4 regions of the Exiguobacterium sp. MMG028 genome follow, and region 4 is predicted to be linked to each of the others. Evidence: predicted binding sites of a transcription regulator. Region 4 holds the regulator's gene; each other region holds the start of a gene.

Region 1 (3,178 bases), on a different contig from region 4:
AAAGAAAAAGAATTATGTCAGCTCATTCGAGAGACCGTTCAATTGACGCTCCGTGAGCAACGTCTTATTCCGTCTGTGAAACAAGAGCCAAAACCAAAACGAGAGACACCGTCCGAACAATCGAAACTCGACTTTTCGATGGAACCGCAACCTAAACAAGTAGACACGGTCGAGTGGAATTATCCGATTCCTCGCGAACGAAAAGAGTCGATCACGTCTCCTTCCCAATGGAATCCGGCACCGCTCGTTCATGAACCAGAGCCAGAGATGCTCCAGGCAGAACAGGTTGAGGAACCCGTTCGTCAGTCCGAACGTCTTCCTGCGCTAGACGTCATCGGACAACTGCATTCGAGTTATATCATCTGTGGAGCGGAAGACGGGATGTACGTGATGGACCAACATGCTGCCCAGGAACGCATCAAGTATGAATTGTTTTATGAGCAGTTAGGACGTCCGGAAAAAGAGTATCAACTCCTGTTGATTCCGTTGACGTTAGAGTTTACACAGGAAGAGACGCTCGCCATCGAAGAAGTGCTCCCGCTTCTAGCGGAAGCTGGCATTACGTTAGAACCGTTTGGGGGAAACACGTTCCTCGTGCGCGAGATTCCGACATGGTATCCGCAACATGACTTAGAGGGTACAATTCGTGATCTAGTGGAGATGGCGATTCAACAACGCTCGATTGACATCGCGAAATATCGTGAGGAAGCATCAATCCTCATGGCGTGTAAACGGTCGATCAAAGCGAATCATCCACTCAATATGGACATGATGCGACAATTGATTGAAGATCTTAGTCGAACGACGTCTCCTTTCACTTGTCCGCACGGTCGTCCGATTCTCGTGAAGTGGAGCACGTACGAACTCGAGAAGTTGTTCAAACGCGTCATGTAATCGTCTTGTTACCTTGTTTTAATACGATGTAACGTTTATTTACGAGTCCTCATGGGAAAACTATACACATGTCACTCAACGCATCGAGGTTGAGAGGTGGCTTTTTCACTGCCTCACCCTCAAGATGTCGACATGAAATGTATATCCATGTAGGAGGAAAAGAAAATGACGAACAAACTTCAAGTATCAAAACGAGAATTACGCCCACGGTCACTACGCACGAAGTTGCGTAACGAAGGAAAAGCGTTAGGAGTTGTCTATGGTTACAAAGTAGACAGCACGCCAATCGTTTTTGACGAGATGGACCTTCGTAAAATTCTTCGAGACCACGGTGACAACGCCTTGATTGAACTACATTTCGATGGAAACAAGATTAACACGCTCGTGCACGGATCAGAAACAGATCCGTTCACAAACTTCTATCAACACGTCGAATTCATGGCTGTGAAGATGGATGAAGAGACAGAAGTCGAAGCGGATATCGCCCTCGTCGGCGACGCGAAAGGCGTCAAAGAAGGCGGATATCTCGCTCAGTCGCTCTATAAAGTGACGGTTTCTGCGACACCTGCCAACATCCCTGAACGCATCGAACTTGACGTGTCAGACCTCGAAATCGGTGACTCGGTGACGGTAGCGGATCTTCCAGAAGACAAATCGTACACGATTGTCTCTGAACCAGATATGCACATCGCCTCTGTGAATGAGCCGGTTGCTGAGGAAGAGGAAGAAACGACTGAATCAGAGGAAGGTTCTACTGAGGAAGAAGCTTCTGAAGGATCTTCTGAAGAAACAGAAGAATCGACTGAGGATAAAGAATAATTGTAGAAAAAGTGCTTCGAGAAATCGAAGCACTTTTTCTTTGTCACAAATCCGCCATATGTAAACGATTACGATGTGAACACTCTGTCAAATCCTTCTAGAGGTGATTGCCAACAGAGACTGTACAGTTTATATTGTTAATGATTTCACATATTAGAACTGATACTTTCCTATTTAACTATTCAGAAAGAAGGGTTTGTGACATGGCATCAATGGAAATCCATGCACTCGAATCATTACGGAAAAAAGCACAAGCTTCCTCGCAAATGATTCATTATCGTCCAATGGAATACTTTTTACGGGCAATGTTAGCCGGGATCTTTATCGGCTTTGCTTCAATCTTCACGCTGAAAGTCGTCAACGGTATGTATTTAGCGGAATCTCCGTTCACGACACTCATTGGGGGCTTCTCGTTCGGGATTGCGCTCGTCATGATCATCTATGGGGGAGCGGAGTTGTTCACGGGAAATACGATGTATTTCACGACATCGACACTTCGCGGCTATACAACGCTCAGCGACACGATGCTCGTCTGGTTGCTCTGCTTCGTCGGGAACGCACTTGGGGGAATCCTATTCGCGTTGCTACTTGCACCGACTGGCGTCATCCAAGAGCTCGGGATGAACAACTGGCTGTTCTCAGTCGTCGAGGGAAAAATGCATCACACGACGGTCGAAATTTTCTTCCGCGCCATCTTCTGTAACTGGATGGTCTGTCTCGCCATTTTCTTACCGAAACAAATGAAAAATGAATTCGCTCAAATCTTCTCGATGATTTTCCTTGTCGCCGTCTTCTTCGCTTCAGGATTCGACCATGTTATCGCCAACTTCGTCTTGTTCGCCTTGACGCTCGTCGTCCCACACCCTGAGACGATCAGTATGGCAGGTGCAATCCACAACTTGATTCCTGCGACGTTCGGTAACATTATCGGCGGCGCCCTCTTCATGGGAGCCATCTATACATGGCTCAACTCAAAAGGTCTCCGTGAGGCACAAGAATTAGAGGAAGAAGTTGAATTAAAAGTCGTCAAAGCTGCTAAATAAATGACGTTTGTCACAAATAACGTTGGGCCTTGTCTTACCGAAGACGAGGCTCTTTTTTGTCGTATGCTCACACGTAAACTGTCACAATATCGACTCGTGACCATTAAGAAAAATACGTGTCATAATCTATATATAGGATTTTAAAAACGTTTGTGAATGTTTTTAATCCATATATAGTGAGGTGATGGGTTTTGAAATTACTGCAGTTGTATGAGGATGTCTGCGTCTTACCAGACCAAGACTTGGTACAAGAAAATGCGAATGTGGACGGAAAGTCCCCACTTGGGAAACTAGCACGACTCTCTTCAGAAGTGTCGAAAGAATTGTCGCAGACATATTTGATGTCGGAGCGCTCAAAACAGGCCGTCACTGATAACTATTTATACGTGCACGACGCCGACTATTACATCACAGGATCGACG
Region 2 (3,178 bases), on a different contig from region 4:
ATATCGAGACCGCGCGCCGCGAGACCTGTCGTGATGAGGAGCGGGTATTCGCCTTTACGGAATTCACGGAGTGTCTCGACGCGTTCGCGTTTTCCTTTCAAGCTGTCAAGCATGCGATAGTTCACTTTCAACTTCTGAAGCTCTCCACGAAGTGGTGGTAAGAACGAGCGGTTATTGATGAACGCGAGTGCTTTCACGCCATCGACGTGCGAAAGACGGCGTAAGAGTTCTGGTTTGTACCGACGCGTCGTCAACATATAGCCGTATGTCACTTGATCGCTGACAGCACGCTCGATTTTGATGTGTGCTGGTTCGTCCATGAATGGTGCCGACCATTCTTTAAGTGAATCGGTGAGTGTTGCCGAGACGAGCGCAAGCTGACGTTCGTGCGAAGTATGCTTGATGATACGTTCCGCTGCCTCTGTCAAACCGCTGTCGATGATTTGATCGGCTTCGTCTAAAATGACGGTATGCGTCTCATGGAGTTTCAGTTTTTTCTTGTCGATCAATTCAACGAGACGTCCCGGTGTCCCGACAATCAAATGAGGCTTTTTCTTGATTCGGTCGATTTGGCGTTTCAATTCGACGCCACCGATGAATGAACCGATACGGACATCACCTTTTTCAGTGAAGCGCTGTGCGACTTGTTGAATCTGCATGACAAGTTCACGAGTCGGGGCGACGATGACGACTTGGATCCGTTCGTTCGATGGGTCAATCTTTTCAATCGCTGGAAGCAGGTAGGCGAGCGTTTTACCCGTCCCGGTCGGTGCTTCGATTGTCACATCTTTTCCATCTAATAGTAGGGGGAACGCTTCTTTTTGGACCGGCATCGGCTCGTTAAAGCCCATCCGTTCCCACGTTTCGTTAATAAAAGGTTTTGTAAAATTCATAATAGGTCTCCTTATCTTTAGGCAAAAACAAAGGAAGCGAAAGCGCTCCCTCATCAAATATAGCGAACATGCTCCTGACCATCTTCCATTGAAGAACGTAACGTCTGTGTGAACGTCTGACCGTCTTCGATGAGTTTGATGTGGGCGTCTGCACCTTCTGCTGTCAATTCAACTTTCTCAATCGTGAATCCTTGGTAGACGCGATACTGTAACTCGGACGTCATTTGCTCGAACGGTTTCAGTTCCGGATGTACCGTGATGACATGGATTGGACGCGACAAAAGTACGGCAAGTAACTGGTCGCGGTAATCGATAAAATCTTCATTCTCGATGTCATCGTCAAAGCGAATCCAAAACCCTCCGTCTTCAAATTCTGTGATAAATCCGTCACGCTTTTCACCAGCTTCGTCAACTTTCAGTGAGATGCGATCGCCGACTTGAAAGGCGTGGCTTGTTGTTAATGGTTCATACGTCATGAGTAGAACCCCTTCCTCTTATGCAATGTTCTGCCTTCATTGTGTCTGATACGACACAAAAATTCAAGTTCTAACCGAATGATGTGAGATTTATCACCCTAAAAACTGTATAGTTCGTCACAGAACAATCAAATTAGTACAGATGATCGTTTAACCCTATTCAAATGGGAATCAGCTGTTTCAAAATAGATAAACTAGTAGATGTAACAGTTTGTGAAACGCTTTCAAAAACGGCTGTTTCATCACGTTCATAAGATTGTTACAAGTTTCACAAGAATGTAAAACATATTGTTCACGTTTTCACGTACACTCACAGTATAGATAACACGCAGTTACTTTCGAGAATGAGGAGTGAATCAACATGGCAACTGAAATCAAATCCGCATGGTCAGGTTTTGTGCCTGGTCAGTGGACGAATGAAGTAAATGTCAGTGAGTTTATCCGTTTGAACCGTCATGAATACACAGGGAACGATACGTTCTTGGCAGGTCCGACAGAAGCGACAAACGTTCTTTGGAACCGTGTGATGGAACTGACAAAAGAAGAGCGTGAGCGCGGCGGCGTTTGGGACGTCGATCAACACACACCGTCGACAATCGTGTCGCATGGACCAGGTTACTTAAACAAAGAGTTAGAAAAAGTCGTTGGCGTTCAGACGGATGAGCCGTTCAAACGTTCGATTCACCCGAATGGCGGTATTCGCATGGTCGATGCCGCACTCGAATCATATGGTTTCGAACCAGATGAAGAAATTACAAAAATTTACTCAGAGATTCGTAAAACACATAACCAAGGTGTCTTTGATGCCTATACGCCGGAAATGCGGGCAGCTCGTAAATCAGGAATCATCACAGGTCTTCCCGATGCTTACGGTCGTGGACGCATCATCGGTGACTATCGTCGCGTCGCCCTCTACGGAATTGACTTCTTGATGGCAGAACGCAAAAAAGATTTGGCGAAACGCGGTGGGTTCTTATCCGAGTCGGATATTCGCGATCGCGAAGAACTGAATGAACAACTTCGTGCCCTTCAAGAACTTAAACAACTCGGGGACGCTTATGGATTTGACCTCGGTCGTCCTGCGGAAAACACGCAAGAAGCGTATCAATGGGTGTACTTGGCATACCTTGCTGCGATTAAAGAACAAAACGGTGCTGCGATGTCACTTGGACGCGTCTCAACATTCCTTGATGTGTACGCTGAACGTGACCTTGAAGCTGGTCGTTTAACAGAGTCAGACGTTCAGGAAATCGTCGATCACTTCATTATGAAGCTTCGAATCGTCAAATTCTTACGGACACCGGACTATAACGAATTGTTCTCAGGTGACCCGACTTGGGTAACGGAGTCAATCGGTGGGATGAGTGAAGATGGTCGCTCGAACGTCACGAAGAGCTCGTTCCGATTCTTGCATTCACTCACGAACCTCGGTCCTGCTCCAGAGCCGAACTTGACGGTTCTCTGGTCGACGAAGCTTCCAGAAGACTTCAAACAATACTGTGCGAAAATGTCGATTGAAACTTCAGCGATTCAATATGAGAACGATGACTTGATGATGCCGCAATTCGGTGACGACTACGGGATCGCATGTTGTGTGTCACCGATGAAGATCGGGAAACAGATGCAGTTCTTTGGTGCGCGCGCCAACATGGCGAAGGCCCTTCTTTATAGCATGAACGGTGGACGAGATGAGAAGAGTGGCGCTCAAATCGCTCCGTCTTGGGAAATGAATACAGAAGATGTGCTCACGTACGATAAAGTATATGCCGACTTTGACCGTACACTCGATTGGTTGGCAGAGCTATACGT
Region 3 (3,178 bases), on a different contig from region 4:
TGAAGGTGAGTTGACGATGATGCGGCAAGCTTTCATGCGAAGACCGAAGTCAAGGATGGCATCGTCATCTGTTGAGTGGATGACCGCTGTGTGACCGAGACCACCGATTTCGAGCATTTTTTCAGCGATCGCGAATCCTTCTTCACGTGACTGTACTTTATAAGCACCGAGAACCGGGCTCAACTTCTCATGAGAAAGAAGTTCAGTTGCGCCGACCGTTTCAAGTTCAGCAATCAAGATTTTCGTGTCAGCCGGTACGTTGAGACCTGCTTTTTCAGCGATCCACGCTGCTGGCTTCCCGACGATTTCTGGGTTGACCGCACATGTGTCCGTACGAATGACGAGTGTTTCGAGTTTCGCTTTTTCTTCAGGTGAACAGAAGTAGCAACCGAGTGCCGTCATTTCTGCCTTCACTTCTTCGTAAACTTCTTGGTCGACGATGATTGCTTGTTCAGACGCACAAATCATACCGTTGTCGAACGTTTTGGAGAGGATGACGTCTGAGATGGCACGTTTCACTTTCGCAGTCTTATCGATGTAAGCCGGTACGTTACCAGGTCCGACACCGAGTGCTGGTTTACCAGTCGAGTAAGCCGATTTGACCATTGCTGCCCCACCAGTCGCAAGAACCATCGCCACACCTGGGTGGTTCATGAGTGCTTTTGTTGCATCGAGCGACGGGACTTCAACCCATTGAATCAAGTTTTCAGGAGCACCTGCTGCTACCGCTGCGTCACGAAGGACACGTGCCGCTTCACTTGAACACTGTTGAGCGGATGGATGGAACGCGAAGATGATTGGGTTACGTGTCTTGATGGCGATGATCGCTTTGAACATCGTTGTCGATGTTGGGTTTGTGACCGGTGTGACCCCAGCGACGACACCGACTGGTTCTGCGATGTATGTGATTCCGTTTTGAACGTCGTCTTCAAGAACGCCAACTGTTTTTTCTCCACGGAGTGAGTTGTAAATATATTCTGTCGCGAAGATATTTTTGATCATCTTGTCTTCAAAGACACCGCGGCCAGTTTCTGTATGTGCTAATTTCGCAAGTGCGACGTGTTGCTCAAGACCAGCGAGCGCCATCGCTTGTACGATTTCATCGATTTTCTCTTGGTCGAACGTCATCAACGTATCGAGTGCGGCGTGTGCACCCTCTACGAGCGTATCCACCATTTGTTCTGCTGTAGTTTCCACTTTTGCTTTCTCTTTGACTGCCATGTTGGGTTCCTCCTCATAATTGAGAGCTTTTAATGAACATATTGACTTGATGGAAGACACAATGTGATGACTGCTTTCAAGAGATTGTGCTTCCCTTCACATTCATAGAATACAATGTTTTTCAGAGTTTGTGGGTGACAACAATGTGAACTCTTTCACAATATTTTTTTGTCATTTGTTGATAGCCCTTGATTTTTAACTGTGTCCTCAGTAAAATCGAATACGTTTTCATGAAAACAATTAAATAATTTAATGTAAACGCTTACATTAATTGTGTCGGTTCTATTTCTTCTAAGATGTATCAATCATCACATCAACCCGTTTTTAGGTTCAACTGCACCTAACTCGTGTATAATGAAAATAGAACCTAACTAGGAAGTGAATCTACTATGCCGAAACAAGATGCTGCGGACCAGTTCGTCAAACTGATCCCTTTAATTCGTCGTAAACTGCTACGTCGATCTGATTTCCCACAAATTCCGAACTTGAACTTCTCTCATTTCCATCTGTTGATGTTGATTGAGGACGAGGGGGCTGTCACAAATGGACGAATTAGTGAAACACTCTCCATCGCGCCGCCCAATGTTACCCCGCTCATCACGAAACTGTTAAATGAAGGATATATTACACGCGTACCGGATGAACGGGACCGCCGTGTCATTTGGAACCAGTTGACAGAGAAAGGTGAGCGTATTTTACTCGAACGGAGAGACTCGTTCCGGAGGCTTTTTGAGGAGCGTCTCGCCTTTTTAAACGAGGATGAAACCGACCGCCTCATTGACAGTTTGAAGACGCTCACCGAGATTGTTGAGAAGATGGATAAGGGCGACGAGTAAAACTTTTCTCGTCAATTCACGCAACTTCTTATATAATCTGTAATGAATCTACGTACAAATGGAAAGAGAGATGACATGTAATGGGTCGTAAATGGAACAACATTAAAGAGAAGAAGGCGTCAAAAGACGCGAACACGAGTCGCGTCTATGCGAAGTTCGGTCGCGAGATTTATGTGGCCGCCCGTCAAGGGGAACCTGATCCTGAGTTGAACCAGTCATTAAAATTCGTTGTGGAGCGTGCGAAGACGTATAACGTGCCCCGTGCGATTATCGATCGCGCCATCGATAAAGCAAAAGGTGGCGACGAGGAAAACTTCGATGAGCTTCGCTATGAAGGATTCGGACCGAACGGTGCGATGGTCATCGTCGATACGTTGACGAATAACGTGAACCGTACAGCATCTGAAGTACGTGCCGCTTTCGGTAAAAACGGAGGAAACATGGGTGTCAGCGGTTCGGTCGCCTACATGTTTGATGCGACAGCCGTCATCGGTGTCAATCAAATGTCGGCAGACGATGTCCTTGAACTCATGATGGAACACGACCTTGACGTTCGTGATGTCATCGAAGAAGATGAGACGGTCATCGTCTATGCTGAGCCAGAAGCGTTCCATGCCGTTCAGACTGCATTCAAGTCTGCCGGGATTGAAGAGTTTGCCGTCGCCGAGCTGACGATGCTTCCACAAAACGAGGTGTCGCTCGATGACGATTCGAAAGAACAGTTTGAAAAATTAATCGATGTGCTCGAAGACTTGGAAGATGTTCGCCAAGTGTATCACAACGTCGATCTGTAACACGTAAGCGATAACTTTCACGAGTTATCGCTTTTTTTCATAATCAATTTGACAAGGATCACATCATATGTTAAATTTCAAAAAGTCTTTATCATATTAAAGTGATACCAAGAGAAAGAAATTGTGAAAGGTGTTGGATCAATATGAACGCAGTACTCCTTGCAGTCATCGTCTTATTTGCACTCGCCATCAGTCGTGTGCACATTGTATTGTCCTTAATATTAGCTGCGCTTGTCGGTGGGCTTGTTGGAGGGCTCGGGTTTAACGATACGTTGACCGCCTTCAGCGACGGTCTCGGCGGCGGAGCGAGCATCGCCCTTAGCTATG
Region 4 (3,178 bases):
TCCCGCTTTGGCGTTTGATGGAGAACGAGAGGACAGCACTGCGTTCGTCACCGTCCGGCGCATCGAGTCGGTCGACTTTCTCGAGACGTTTCCGCACGCTTTGTGCCCGTTTCGTCGTCGTCGCCCGGGCGATGTTTCGCTGAATGAAGTCCTGCATCTTGGCAATCTCTTCTTGCTGCGACTCAAACTGCTTCTTCTCTTGTTCGTAGAGAGCGGCCTTCTGTTCGAGATACTTCGTGTAGTTCCCGACGAAGCGGCGGCTCCGATGACGCGACAACTCATAGACGACCGAGACGACGCGGTCGAGGAAGTATCGGTCGTGGGAGACGATGAGGACGGCACCTTTATAGCCGCTCAAGTACTTCTCAAGCCAGGCAAGCGTCTCGATGTCCAAATGGTTCGTCGGCTCGTCCAAGATGAGCAGGTCGGGACTTTGAAGGAGCATCTTCGCCAAGGCGAGACGCGTCCGTTGTCCCCCAGAGAGCGTATCGATTCGACGTTCGAAGTCGTCCGGATAGAAGCGCATCCCGTGAAGGACCGAGCGGATCGTCGCTTCATACTGGTAACCACCGCGCTCTTTGAACGTATGCTGTTCTTCATCGTAAGAGGAGAGGAGGCGTTCGTACGCAGCGGCGTCGTTTAGAATCCGTTCGGATCCCATGTCGGCCTCCATGCGACGGAGCGTCTTCTCTTGCTCGATCAAGTCCGTGAAGACGGTGAGCATCTCGTTCCAAATCGTCTCGTCGGATTCGAGCCCTGAGTCTTGGGCGAGATAGCCGATGGTGACGTCTTTTGGCTTCATGATGTCCCCGGAGTCATAGTTGTATTCACCGGCGATGACTTTCAAAAGCGTCGACTTCCCGGCCCCGTTTCGGCCGACGAGGGCGACGCGTTCGCCTTCTTGGATTTCGAGTTTGACGTTTTCTAAAATCGGCTCGACGCCGAAGGATTTGGATAAGTTATTGACTTGCAGTAGGATCAAGTGAAAAAACCCCTTTCTCTCTATTTAGTATACTGTATTTTTCAGCGATTTTAGGTATATTCGTTGAGTGGTCATGTGAATTCGTTTACAATCAAGGTGTATGAAATTCAGATTCGTTTGTAACGTGTCGTAAAAAGGAGGCTCTTTCCGTTGAGTCAAAACGAACCAAAGATTCCACAAGCGACAGCCAAACGGTTGCCACTATACTATCGATTTATTCAAAGCCTGCACGCGTCAGGTAAACAACGTGTCTCTTCAGCAGAACTGAGTGAGGCGGTCAAGGTCGATTCGGCTACGATTCGCCGTGATTTCTCGTACTTCGGTGCGCTCGGTAAAAAGGGATATGGCTATAACGTGCAGTATCTGTTAGACTTTTTCCGAAAGACACTGAATCAGGACGAGATTACGAATGTCGCCTTGGTCGGGGTCGGTCACCTTGGGACGGCATTCGTCAACTATAACTTCCTTAAAAACAATAACACACATATCGTCGTCGGGTTCGACGCAGACGAGACAAAAGTCGGCACGACGATGTCAGGCGTCCCAATTCATCACGTCGATGAGATGGAACAAATTATGAAGCAAAACAAGATTGACGTCGCCATTTTGACGGTACCTTCTGCCTATGCGCAGTCCGTCGCAGACGACTTGGTCCGTTTCGGTATCAAGGGCATCTTGAACTTCACACCGGCACGACTTACAGTACCGGACACGGTTCGCGTCCATCACATCGATTTGTCGATTGAGCTGCAGTCACTCATTTACTTTATGCAACACTATCCAACCGCTGAGGGGGTCCATCAATAATGGAATTACTAGCATCATCACTCGTCGTCGGGATTCCGGGTGGGGCGAGTCTATTCATCATCGCCATCATCGCGCTCATCATCTTCGGACCGAAGAAATTACCGGAGTTTGGTCGCGCGGCCGGACAAACGCTTCGTGAGTTCAAAAATGCAACGAACGGCATGATGAACGAGCACGACGAGAACGACAAGAAAGCTATCGAAAAGAAAGAGCAGTAAGCCATGAATCATCAACCTGATCAAGAGCGGGAACTCACCGATCACTTGACAGAGCTGCGGAGACGACTGATGCTATCTGCATTTGTCGTCTTTGCCTTCTTTTTGATGGCTTTGCCGAGTGTCAAATATGTACTCGCGTACTTGCAAGAAGATCTCGTCGAACGCGGGCTCGAACTGAACGCCTTTGGGGTCGCGGACCCGCTCATGATTTACTTGAACTTGGCGCTCATCATCGGCCTGATTGCGGCGAGCCCATTCCTACTGTATCAAGTGTGGGCGTTTGTCGCACCCGGTCTGCATCCGAATGAACGGAAAGGTACGCTTGCCTATATCCCAATCATCTTCGGATTGTTCTTGATCGGTCTTGCGTTCGCCTACTACTGGTTGTTCCCGCTCGTCCTCGATATCTCGACGGACCTCGGGCAAGACCTCGGACTCGAACAAATCATCGGGGCGAACAATTACTTCACGTTCTTGTTGCAACTGACGATCCCGTTCGGTCTATTGTTCCAATTGCCGGTCGTGACGATGTTCTTGACCCGGATTGGTGTCGTGACACCATACTTCTTATCGAAGATTCGTAAGTATGCGTACTTCGCGCTATTCGTAGTCGCGGCATTCATCACACCACCGGATTTGACGTCGCACCTCATGGTATCATTGCCACTCTTCTTCCTGTATGAAATCAGTTTATCGATTTCACGCGTCACCTACAAAGGGGTGCTGCGCCGAGAGAAAGAAGCGATGGTGCAAGAACAGATGGATTTAATGAAACAGATGAATGAGAAATAAGCATCGTTCCGTAAATGGGACGATGCTTTTTTTGTCGTTTCAAGCTGATGTCATACGACATGAGTGATTGAGATAATTTTCCATTTTATGTGTTACAATAAAATGAGTCGCACAGTGAAGGGGGAAGTACGATGATTCGAGAGTACAATGGAGAAGTCCTTGTATTGCTAGGCGCTCTGACAACCATCCTACTGCTTTTCTCATTTTTCGCTATCAAATCTCGATTGCGACGTCAATTCATCGTCTCGTCGTTGCTACTTGTGACTGGCTATATCTTATTTCTTGTCGGAATGACAATTGTACGTGGTTGGGATGCACTCGGTTGGCTTGCACTAGGGTTGATCTTGTATGTACTTGGTATGATTCTTCACGTTGGCAC

What was found. The regulator Rex, encoded in region 4, represses fermentation and respiration genes when NADH is low (regulators of the CRP and FNR family bind a similar motif). The targets are predictions, from matches to a motif close to TTGTGAAATATTTCACAA.
Region 1: PJK55_RS03975 (formate/nitrite transporter family protein) is a predicted target of Rex. The motif match lies at 1,848-1,865, and genes of this name have one in related genera.
Region 2: pflB (formate C-acetyltransferase) is a predicted target of Rex. The motif match lies at 1,626-1,643, and genes of this name have one in related genera.
Region 3: adhE (bifunctional acetaldehyde-CoA/alcohol dehydrogenase) is a predicted target of Rex. The motif match lies at 1,365-1,382, and genes of this name have one in related genera.

Annotation. Positions count from the first base shown of each region.
Region 1 covers NZ_JAQJIN010000001.1:747,128-750,305, reverse strand. Annotated here, with positions in the region: gene mutL (DNA mismatch repair endonuclease MutL) at 1-894, shown strand, start outside; gene PJK55_RS03980 (50S ribosomal protein L25/general stress protein Ctc) at 1,060-1,713, shown strand; gene PJK55_RS03975 (formate/nitrite transporter family protein) at 1,926-2,756, shown strand; gene PJK55_RS03970 (anaerobic ribonucleoside triphosphate reductase) at 2,948-3,178, shown strand, end outside.
Region 2 covers NZ_JAQJIN010000004.1:71,626-74,803, reverse strand. Annotated here, with positions in the region: gene PJK55_RS12645 (DEAD/DEAH box helicase) at 1-893, opposite strand, end outside; gene PJK55_RS12640 (hypothetical protein) at 947-1,369, opposite strand; gene pflB (formate C-acetyltransferase) at 1,731-3,178, shown strand, end outside.
Region 3 covers NZ_JAQJIN010000001.1:702,139-705,316, forward strand. Annotated here, with positions in the region: gene adhE (bifunctional acetaldehyde-CoA/alcohol dehydrogenase) at 1-1,221, opposite strand, end outside; gene PJK55_RS03770 (MarR family winged helix-turn-helix transcriptional regulator) at 1,611-2,057, shown strand; gene PJK55_RS03775 (YebC/PmpR family DNA-binding transcriptional regulator) at 2,138-2,851, shown strand; gene PJK55_RS03780 (Na+/H+ antiporter family protein) at 2,995-3,178, shown strand, end outside.
Region 4 covers NZ_JAQJIN010000005.1:87,953-91,130, reverse strand. Annotated here, with positions in the region: gene PJK55_RS13785 (ABC-F family ATP-binding cassette domain-containing protein) at 1-982, opposite strand, end outside; gene PJK55_RS13780 (redox-sensing transcriptional repressor Rex) at 1,133-1,789, shown strand; gene tatA (twin-arginine translocase TatA/TatE family subunit) at 1,789-2,007, shown strand; gene tatC (twin-arginine translocase subunit TatC) at 2,011-2,799, shown strand; gene PJK55_RS13765 (hypothetical protein) at 2,931-3,178, shown strand, end outside.